2 regions of the Carnobacterium pleistocenium FTR1 genome follow, and region 1 is predicted to be linked to the other one. Evidence: a T-box and tRNA genes for the amino acid it is inferred to sense, from the RefSeq annotation. Region 1 holds a T-box; the other holds one or more tRNA genes.
What was found. A T-box is a leader RNA that pairs with one kind of tRNA and senses whether it is charged. The one in region 1 lies ahead of leuS (leucine--tRNA ligase), so its partner is inferred to be a tRNA-Leu.
Positions count from the first base shown of each region.

Region 2: it has a tRNA-Leu gene. The T-box ahead of leuS (leucine--tRNA ligase) is inferred to sense a tRNA for this amino acid. The anticodon was not compared.

Region 1 is NZ_JQLQ01000002.1:2,091,512-2,096,948, forward strand. It holds gene leuS (leucine--tRNA ligase) at 1-2,181, opposite strand, end outside; T-box leader at 2,248-2,489, opposite strand; gene BP17_RS10195 (heavy metal-binding domain-containing protein) at 2,576-2,905, opposite strand; gene BP17_RS13775 (muramidase family protein) at 3,017-5,437, opposite strand, start outside.
Region 2 is NZ_JQLQ01000002.1:2,440,830-2,446,266, forward strand. It holds gene BP17_RS11940 (ATP-dependent Clp protease ATP-binding subunit) at 1-1,017, opposite strand, end outside; gene BP17_RS11945 (CtsR family transcriptional regulator) at 1,044-1,505, opposite strand; tRNA gene BP17_RS11950 (tRNA-Pro) at 2,394-2,467, opposite strand; tRNA gene BP17_RS11955 (tRNA-Arg) at 2,502-2,575, opposite strand; tRNA gene BP17_RS11960 (tRNA-Leu) at 2,582-2,667, opposite strand; tRNA gene BP17_RS11965 (tRNA-Gly) at 2,717-2,788, opposite strand; tRNA gene BP17_RS11970 (tRNA-Thr) at 2,796-2,868, opposite strand; tRNA gene BP17_RS11975 (tRNA-Leu) at 2,902-2,983, opposite strand; tRNA gene BP17_RS11980 (tRNA-Lys) at 3,024-3,096, opposite strand; tRNA gene BP17_RS11985 (tRNA-Val) at 3,098-3,173, opposite strand; rRNA gene rrf (5S ribosomal RNA) at 3,199-3,314, opposite strand; rRNA gene BP17_RS11995 (23S ribosomal RNA) at 3,403-5,437, opposite strand, start outside.

The DNA.
Region 1 (5,437 bases):
AATACTTTCACCACTTTTTGTTAAATTAGACCATAATTCTTCTCCCATATGCGGAGCAATCGGTGCAAGCAATTGAACAAAAGCTTTTATATAATTCACGGGTAAAATTTTTGTTTTGTATGCTTCATTTACAAAAACCATCATTTGAGAAATTGCTGTGTTGAAACGCAACTGCTCAAAATCTTCTGTAACTTTTTTAACTGTCTGGTGATAAACGACATCAAGAGATCCATCGTTAAAGGTTGTGATACGATCACGAACTTTTCCATTTTCATCCATGATCAAGCGCCATACACGATCTAAAAATTTACGACTTCCTTCTAATCCATTTTCATTCCAGGCAATAGAGGCATCTAAAGGACCCATAAACATTTCATACATACGCAGTGTATCCGCACCAAATTTCTCAACAACATCGTCAGGATTAACTACATTTCCTTTTGATTTAGACATTTTCTCATTATTTCCGCCTAAAATCATTCCTTGGTTATACAATTTTTGGAATGGTTCTTTGGTTGGGACAACACCAATGTTATACAAGAATTTATGCCAGAATCGAGCATATAGCAGATGAAGTACAGCATGTTCAGCTCCGCCAATATAAATATCAACTGGTAACCATTGTTTTAGTTTTTTAGGATCAGCTATCATTTCGGTATTAGTTGGGTCGATAAAGCGTAAGAAATACCAAGAGCTTCCTGCCCATTGCGGCATTGTATTTGTATCACGGTGTCCTTTCATACCGGTTTCAGGATCCACTACATTTACCCATTCAGTGATATTTGCTAATGGCGATTCACCTGTTCCACTAGGTTTGATTTCATCTGTTTTTGGCAATATTAATGGCAATTCAGACTCAGCTAAAGTTGTTGAAGTCCCGTCTTCCCAATGGATAACTGGAATAGGCTCACCCCAATAACGTTGACGAGCAAATAGCCAGTCACGCAAACGATAGGTCGTTTCTTTTTTACCTACTTCGTTTTCTTCCAACCACTTATTCATTTTATCAATGGCTTCTTCTTTTCCAAGACCATTCAAAAAATCAGAGTTGATGTGTAGACCATCTTCCGTAAATGCCGCCTTAGTTACATCGCCGCCTTCAAGAACTGGAAGAATTTCTAAATCAAAAGTTTCAGCAAATTCATAATCACGTTCATCATGCGCTGGAACAGCCATAATGGCTCCTGTTCCATATGAAGCTAATACGTAATCGGCAATCCAAATTGGTATTTCTTTGCCATTTACTGGATTGATTGCATAAGCACCAGTGAATACACCAGTTTTATTTTTATTCAGGTCTGTCCGGTCTAAATCGCTCTTCAAGCTAATTTTTTCAATATACGCTTGAACTTCTGCTTCTTGTTCTGGAGTAGTAATTTGTTTAACTAACTCTAATTCTGGAGCCAATACGCTATAAGTTGCTCCAAATAAGGTATCTGGACGAGTCGTAAAGACAGTAAATTTATGATCAGTATTTTTAACAGTAAAGACAACATTTGCGCCAATTGATTTTCCAATCCAGTTACGTTGCATGTCTTTGATACTTTCAGGCCAATCTACTAGTTCTAAGTCATCTAACAAACGATCAGCGTAAGCCGTGATTTTCAACATCCATTGTTTCATTGGTTTACGGTAGACTGGATGTCCTCCACGTTCGCTTTTCCCATCAATAACTTCTTCATTAGCCAATACCGTTCCTAATGCAGGACACCAGTTCACAGCTACTTCAGCTTCATAGGCTAACCCTTTTTCATACAATTTGATAAAAATCCACTGAGTCCATTTGTAATAGTCAGGATCAGTAGTATTTATTTCACGTTCCCAATCATAGCTGAATCCTAATGAGTTGATTTGACGACGGAATGTTTCAATATTGTGAGCAGTAAATTCTGCTGGGTCATTTCCAGTATCTAGTGCATATTGCTCAGCTGGCAATCCAAATGCATCCCACCCCATTGGATGTAACACATTGAATCCTTGAGCTCGTTTCAAGCGAGAAATAATATCAGTTGCCGTATACCCTTCTGGATGTCCTACATGTAAGCCTTGGCCGGATGGATAAGGAAACATATCCAATGCATAGAAATTTTCTTTTTTAGCGTCTTCCGTTGTGCGGAATGTTTTATTGGAAGCCCAATAATTTTGCCATTTTTTTTCAATCGTTTTATGGTTAAAGCTCATATTTATCCCTCTTTCATTTCTTATTCAAAAAAAAATCGCCCTATGAATACAGATGACTATCTATACTCATAGGGCGATTAAACAATTTATTATTCGCGGTACCACCTATGTTTTCTACAACTAACTATTTCTCAACAGAAAAAATTGCAGACTCCTCATACCTTTAACGCAGGTGCTACGTCTTTGTCTACTTTCATTTCAACAAAGCAACTCTAAAGGCGAGTTCGAAAGTCTTTTTTATGCATTTCCACCACCCATGCACTCTCTCTCAAAAAATCGTTTCTACTATTCCTTTTCACTGTTTTTTTCTATTGAACTCATCTTAACAAATAATTGTCTCTGGAGCAATAAAAAAAGTAGGCAGTTCGTTTCTAACTTTTCTTTCATGCATAGATCACATAAAGGTTTGCAGTTTTACAGCCGTTCCACTGCACGTTACAATAATCATACCATTATCTGATCCTAGTGTTTCATAATCCATTTTAACTCCGACAATAGCATCTGCACCTAATTCTACAGCCTTGAGTTTCATTTTTTCTAATACTACGCCACGAGACTCTGACAATATATTCTCATATTTTTGATAACGCTCGTCAATTTTATTTAGCAGCCCAGCATCGCTATCTTTAACTAAATTGATCCCAGAAATGACTTCCCCAAACACAATTCCTTCATAAGATGATATTCCAAAATTTTCAATAGATTCCGTAGTAGTGATGATCATAGTTTCCACTCCTTTTTTTATTTATCATAAAAAAATGATCTTTCAATAAATGATTAATTTTTTTGCTGAATAAAAACAGAGACTCGCACTTTTGGCGAGTCTCTGTTATCACTATTTGATAATCAAAGATTGACCAACAAATATAACGTCTGATTTTAAATAATTTACTGCTTTTAATTCTGAAACGGACATATCATACTCTTGGGCAATGCCCCATAAAGAATCTCCACTTACAACATTATGTTTTTTTGAATTAGTTGTACTTGTTGTTGTGGTTGCATTAGAAACAGTAGTAGTTGTTTTTACAACTAACTTTTGACCTACAAAAATAGTATCTGATGTTAACTTATTAGCTTCTTTCAAGTTTGCGATAGATACACCGTATTTTGCACTGATGGCTGATAATGTATCGCCAGACTTTACAACATAAGACGTGCTGCTTGTTGTGTTTATACTTGTAATTGTACTTGTTGTCGGTGTTGTTGTGCTGCCTGAAGTTGTTCCACCTTTGATCGTCAATTTTTGATCCACGTAGATCGTATCAGATGTCAAGCTGTTCCATGTTTTCAAGTTCGCTACAGATACACCGTATTTTGAACCAATTGCCGTTAATGTATCACCTGATTTTACAGCATAAGATGTGCTGCTCGTTGTACCTGTACTTGTTGTCGGTGTTGTTGTGCTGCCTGAAGTTGTTCCACCTTTGATCGTCAATTTTTGATCCACGTAGATCGAATCAGATGTCAAGCTGTTCCATGTTTTCAAGTTCGCTACAGATACACCGTATTTTGAACCAATTGCCGTTAATGTATCACCTGATTTTACAGCATAAGTTGTGCTGCTCGTTGTACCTGTACTTGTTGTCGGTGTTGTTGTGCTGCCTGAAGTTGTTCCACCCTTGATCGTCAATTTTTGGTTCACGTAGATCGAATCAGATGTCAAGCTGTTCCATGTTTTCAAGTTCGCTACAGATACACCGTATTTTGAACCAATTGCCGTTAACGTGTCACCTGATTTTACAGCATAAGTTGTGCTGCTCGTTGTACCTGTACTTGTTGTCGGTGTTGTTGTGCTGCCTGAAGTTGTTCCACCCTTGATTGACAATTTTTGGTTTACGTAGATCATATCAGATGTCAAACTATTCCATGTTTTTAAGTTCGTTACAGACACGCCGTATTTTGAACCAATTGCCGTTAACGTGTCACCTGATTTTACAGCGTATGTTGTACTACTTGTTACGCCTGTATTTGTTGTTGGTGTTGTCGTGCTACCGGAAGTTGTTCCACCCTTGATTGACAATTTTTGGTTCACGTAGATCGTATCAGATGTCAAACTGTTCCATGTTTTCAAGTTCGCTACAGATACACCGTATTTTGAACCAATTGCCGTTAACGTGTCACCTGATTTTACAGCATAAGTTGTGCTGCTCGTTGTACCTGTACTTGTTGTTGGTGTTGTCGTGCTACCGGAAGTTGTTCCACCCTTGATTGACAATTTTTGGTTCACGTAGATCGTATCAGATGTCAAACTATTCCATGTTTTCAAGTTCTCTACGGATACACCGTATTTCGAACCAATTGCCGTTAATGTATCACCTGATTTCACAGTATAAGATGTACTGCTTGTTGTACCTGTACTTGGCGTTTGAACATTATTATCATTTGATACTGGAGTATTTTGAGTTGCTTCTCCTGAAGATTTTGTATCATACTGCGTTAAGTTATATGAATTTATAATAGCATTCAACTTAGACGCATAAGATGGATCAGTTGCATAACGACCTTGTAACCAGGCAGTTGCTTCAAACGCGCTATTAGAATTGCTCACCCATGCACCTGAATAATAACCATTATTCCATGATGTACCATTTTTCAATAAGTTGGCATTATCTTGTAATGATTCGGCATAAGAAGGATACTTTTTAAAGTTTTGTGGAATATAAATCCAACCGGTTGAAGCGCTCCACTCAGAAGTATACATCGCAACAGTATTTCCATTATAACTTCCTTTTATACCAAATAGATTATAGTTCGGACTAGTCGATAGTTTACTGCTGCCATAACCACTTTCTAAAGCTGCTTGAGCAATCATAACTGAAGCATATAAATCATTTTTAGCTGCTACTTGTTTTGCATAAGATGTAATAGCATTAATGAAACCAGCTGGTGTTGATGCATCCGCAATCGCTTCATTTGTTTTAGTCGGAGTTGTTACAGTCGCCGTTTTAGTACCAGCTTCATTTACAGCTAAAACTTGACCTACTAAGATAAGATTTGACGATAGATTATTCCATGTTTTTAGTTGCGTTACCGTTACACCATTAGCACTGCTAATTTTATTTAAAGTATCACCAGCTTTTACTGTATACGTTTTAGCCGTTGCAGCTTTTGTCGCTGCCGCTTTTGTTGCTGCTGCTTTTGTTGCCGCTGCTTTTGTTGCCGCTGCTTTTGTTGCTGCTGCTTTTGTTGCTGCTGCTTTTGTTGCCGCTGCTTTTGTTGCTGCTGCTTTTGTTGCTGCTGCTTTTGTTGCCGC
Region 2 (5,437 bases), 350 kb from region 1:
TTCTAAAGCAGCATCTTTTTCAATATATTTTTGATATTCATCTAATGTTGTTGCTCCTATAGTCTGCAGTTCACCACGTGCTAATGCAGGTTTCAAAATATTAGATGCATCAATAGCACCTTCTGCCCCACCAGCACCAATTAGCGTGTGCAGCTCATCTATGAATAAGATAACTTCACCATCTTGATAAATTTCATCAATAATTTTTTTCATTCGTTCTTCAAATTCGCCACGATATTTTGTACCAGCTACCAATGAACCCATATCGAGCATCATTAACCGTTTATTTGCTAATGCAGCTGGAACTTCACCATCTTTGATTTTTTGTGCTAATCCTTCAGCAATAGCTGTTTTACCTACACCGGGTTCTCCTACTAAAACAGGATTATTTTTTGTTCTACGGCTCAACACTTGAATAATACGTTTGATCTCTTTATGACGACCAACGACTGGATCTAATTTCCCTTCTCTTGCCACAGCAGTCAAGTCGCGAGCCAAAGAATCTAAGGTTGGTGTGCCTGCAACTTGTTTAGCAGCTGGTTTTGCTTTTCTACCTTTAGCATTTGTTGCATCACCCAAACCAATTTTTTTCAATACGATTTGACGAGCTTTGTTTAAATTGATATCTAAATTGCTTAAAATTTTAGATGATAAAATGTCTTCTTCGCGTAGTAATCCTAACAATAAATGCTCTGTGCCAACAAGTGCTGAACCCATACGTCTTGCTTCATCTGTAGCAAATGTAATAGCTTGTTTAGCTCTTGGAGAATAAGGAAGAATAGCATTTTTAGAAAGGTACTTCATTGTTCCATAGCCCGTAAAGTGTTCGATTTCTTCTCTAATATCGACTTCAGTCACAGAAAATTGTCTTAACGTTTTCCCAGCAATTCCATCCTGCTCCATAATCAATCCTAAAAGAATGTGTTCAGTCCCTACAGAGTGGTGACGAAATCCCTTTGCTTCTTCTTGCGCCATGATCAAAACCATTCTTGCTTTTTCAGAAAATAATTCATCCATTTATATTTCGCCTCCGATTTTATTCTTTATTCATATTTCAAATTGTTCAAAAAGGCCACTAATAGTTTAGCTCGTAATTCATTTTCGTCTATTCCATCAGCATTTAAGAGTGATTTTCCCATTACAGATAGCATAATATTTGCCTCTCTCTTAGTCAACATTTCAGTTTCAAATAATCTTTCTATAATAGAATAAGCATTCTTTTGAGTGATTCTATTTCCAATGATATCGATCATCATATCCAACATCTCAGCTTCATCCAACAGTTTCACTTTAATGATACGTATATAACCGCCACCACCACGTTTACTTTCAACCAAATAACCTTGTTGCACTGTAAAACGAGTATTTATAACATAATTTATTTGAGAAGGAACACAATTAAATCGATCTGCCATCTCGCTGCGTCTGATCTCGACTCGTTCATCTTGACCTAAAACTTTTTTTAAATAAGCTTCAATGATGTCCGACATATTTTGATTATGCATGGGTTACCTGTTACTAAAACATTTCAGTGTATGATAAAGATAATAATTTTACCTTCTCTACTTTACAACGGTGTTTTTTTAGTAACACTCCTTTTCTTATCGTCCTAACACTAGACTTAATCATTTAGCTTATCAATAACATAAACTAAATTAATAGCGGAGGATACCTCTAGTAAAAACTAGAAAGCATTCTTGACTAATCCTGACTTTCATTATACGAGAAATAAGAAGATTTGAAAAGTAACTTTACTCATTTCATCTAAATTAACTCCGAAACTTCTTCTATTGCCCAATAGACAAAGAAAATAAATATTAAAGTTTATCTTTTTATCTAAGAAAAATGCATGGCTAAAGTATTAGCCAATTTTAAAAATTGACTCTCAATTTAATGTAGCTTTTTACGGATCTAATTCTGTTAAATAAAAGTAGTGTCTTTTTTAACCAAATACAAATCAACGATGATAGCTTTGATTATCGAAAAAAAGTCTGTTTTATTTTCTTTTATAGATAGAAACTGTTTTTTTCGTGCATATGAATACTACCAATCAGACGAAAAAATAGCTGTCTAATTTTTGGTGTGGATAAAAAAATTAATTACATAACTCACCTAAAAATTCTGGCGGAATAGGTTCTGCTTGTAACCATATCATTGAATTCAATGCGAATAACAGAGAGTTAACGCTCTGTTAAGGCTTGAAAACCTTAAGACTATGGTTTTCCAGGTCTTCAGGTAGCTCCCCTGGCTTCACAAGCAAGTTCGTACATTCCAGAAGAAATTTCATCTTGAAGCATCCACACTATTTGACCTAGAACCAAAACAATTATACAACCAAAAAAAAAGATAATTTCTCTAATTATTAAGAGAAATCATCTTTTTAAAATTATTTATCGGGAAGACAGGATTCGAACCTGCGACCCCTTGGTCCCAAACCAAGTGCTCTACCAAGCTGAGCTACTTCCCGTTCAATTACTTCTTAATTTTTCTTTCAAAAGAAATGCACCCAAGAGGACTTGAACCTCTAACCCCTTGATTCGTAGTCAAGTACTCTATCCAATTGAGCTATGGGTGCAAATAGTGCCGAGGGCCGGAATCGAACCGGCACGGTGATCACTCACCGCAGGATTTTAAGTCCTGTGCGTCTACCTGTTCCGCCACCCCGGCATTAGAACAGTTCTTCATCTTACGAATAAGCTTACTAGTCAAACTAGTAAGCGAAAGACGGGATTCGAACCCGCGACCCCCACCTTGGCAAGGTGATGTTCTACCACTGAACTACTTTCGCAAAAGAATGCCGGCTAAAGGAGTTGAACCCTCGACCCTCTGATTACAAATCAGATGCTCTACCAACTGAGCTAAGCCGGCTGAAGTGATACCTCAATCATTTAATAAAGATAATGCGGGTGAAGGGACTTGAACCCCCACGTCTTACGACGCTAGATCCTAAATCTAGTGCGTCTGCCAATTCCGCCACACCCGCAAAAACATGGCATAACTAACCATATTTGACTGATTAGCTATGAGTCATGCAGGATTCGAACCTGCGACCCTCTGATTAAAAGTCAGATGCTCTACCAACTGAGCTAATGACTCATGGTGGAGGTTGACGGGCTCGAACCGCCGACCCTCTGCTTGTAAGGCAGATGCTCTCCCAACTGAGCTAAACCTCCATAAAAAAAAAAAACAATTGAATTTGCGTGGCAACGTCCTACTCTCACAAAGGGAAACCCTTCACTACCATCGGCGCTAAGAAGCTTAACTTCTGTGTTCGGCATGGGAACAGGTGTGACCTTCTTGCCATCATCACCACACAATTTCAATCAGAGAACATTGTTCTCTCAAAACTGGATAAGGTAAAAATCGTTTTTGTTCTGAATCCGTCGTACACCGGTTATTTCTTTGGTTAAGTCCTCGACCGATTAGTATTGGTCCGCTCCATATATCGCTATACTTCCACTTCCAACCTATCAACCTGATCATCTCTCAGGGGTCTTACTCACTTACGTGATGGGAAATCTCATCTTGAGGGGGGCTTCACGCTTAGATGCTTTCAGCGTTTATCCCGTCCACACATAGCTACCCAGCAATGCCCTTGGCAGAACAACTGGTACACCAGAGGTGTGTCCATCCCGGTCCTCTCGTACTAAGGACAGCTCCTCTCAAATTTCCTACGCCCGCGACGGATAGGGACCGAACTGTCTCACGACGTTCTGAACCCAGCTCGCGTACCGCTTTAATGGGCGAACAGCCCAACCCTTGGGACCGACTACAGCCCCAGGATGCGATGAGCCGACATCGAGGTGCCAAACCTCCCCGTCGATGTGGACTCTTGGGGGAGATAAGCCTGTTATCCCCAGGGTAGCTTTTATCCGTTGAGCGATGGCCCTTCCATACGGAACCACCGGATCACTAAGCCCGACTTTCGTCCCTGCTCGACTTGTAGGTCTCGCAGTCAAGCTCCCTTATGCCTTTACACTCTGCGAATGATTTCCAACCATTCTGAGGGAACCTTTGGGCGCCTCCGTTACACTTTAGGAGGCGACCGCCCCAGTCAAACTGCCCGTCAGACACTGTCTCCCAGCCCGATAAGGGCTGTGGGTTAGAGTGGTCATACAGCAAGGGTAGTATCCCACCAACGCCTCCACCAAGACTGGCGTCCTGGCTTCATTGGCTCCTACCTATCCTGTACAAGCTGTACAAACACTCAATATCAAACTGCAGTAAAGCTCCATGGGGTCTTTCCGTCCTGTCGCGGGTAACCTGCATCTTCACAGGTACTATAATTTCACCGAGTCTCTCGTTGAGACAGTGCCCAGATCGTTACGCCTTTCGTGCGGGTCGGAACTTACCCGACAAGGAATTTCGCTACCTTAGGACCGTTATAGTTACGGCCGCCGTTTACTGGGGCTTCAATTCTGAGCTTCGCCCGAGAGCTAACCCTTCCTCTTAACCTTCCAGCACCGGGCAGGCGTCAGCCCCTATACGTCATCTTACGATTTTGCAGAGACCTGTGTTTTTGATAAACAGTCGCCTGGGCCTATTCACTGCGGCTGACCAATTGGTCAGCACCCCTTCTCCCGAAGTTACGGGGTCATTTTGCCGAGTTCCTTAACGAGAGTTCTCTCGCACACCTTAGGATTCTCTCCTCGACTACCTGTGTCGGTTTGCGGTACGGGCAGTTTGTTTCTAACTAGAAGCTTTTCTTGACAGTGTGACATCGGGAACTTCGGTACTTAATTTCCCTCCCCATCACAACTTGTTCTTAAAGAAGCAAGCATTTGACTCACTTCAAAACTTGTTGCTTGGACGTGCATATCCAACAGCACGTATTCCTTAGCCTACTGTGTCCCTCCATTGTTCAAACAAAACAAACTGGTACAGGAATCTCAACCTGTTGTCCATCGTCTACGCCATTCGGCCTCGACTTAGGTCCCGACTAACCCTGGGAGGACGAGCCTTCCCCAGGAAACCTTAGTCATTCGGTGGACGGGATTCTCACCCGTCTTTCGCTACTCATACCGGCATTCTCACTTCTAAGCGCTCCACTAGTCCTCACGATCTAGCTTCAACGCCCTTAGAACGCTCTCCTACCATAGAACCAATGGTTCTATCCACAGCTTCGGTGTTATGTTTAGCCCCGGTAAATTTTCGGCGCAGGGTCACTCGACTAGTGAGCTATTACGCACTCTTTAAATGATGGCTGCTTCTGAGCCAACATCCTAGTTGTCTAAGCAACTCCACATCCTTTTCCACTTAACATAAACTTTGGGACCTTAGCTGGTGGTCTGGGCTGTTTCCCTTTCGACTACGGATCTTATCACTCGCAGTCTGACTCCCGGATATAAATCAATGGCATTCGGAGTTTATCTGAATTCGGTAACCCTAGAAGGGCCCCTAGTCCAAACAGTTGCTCTACCTCCATGATTCTAATTCC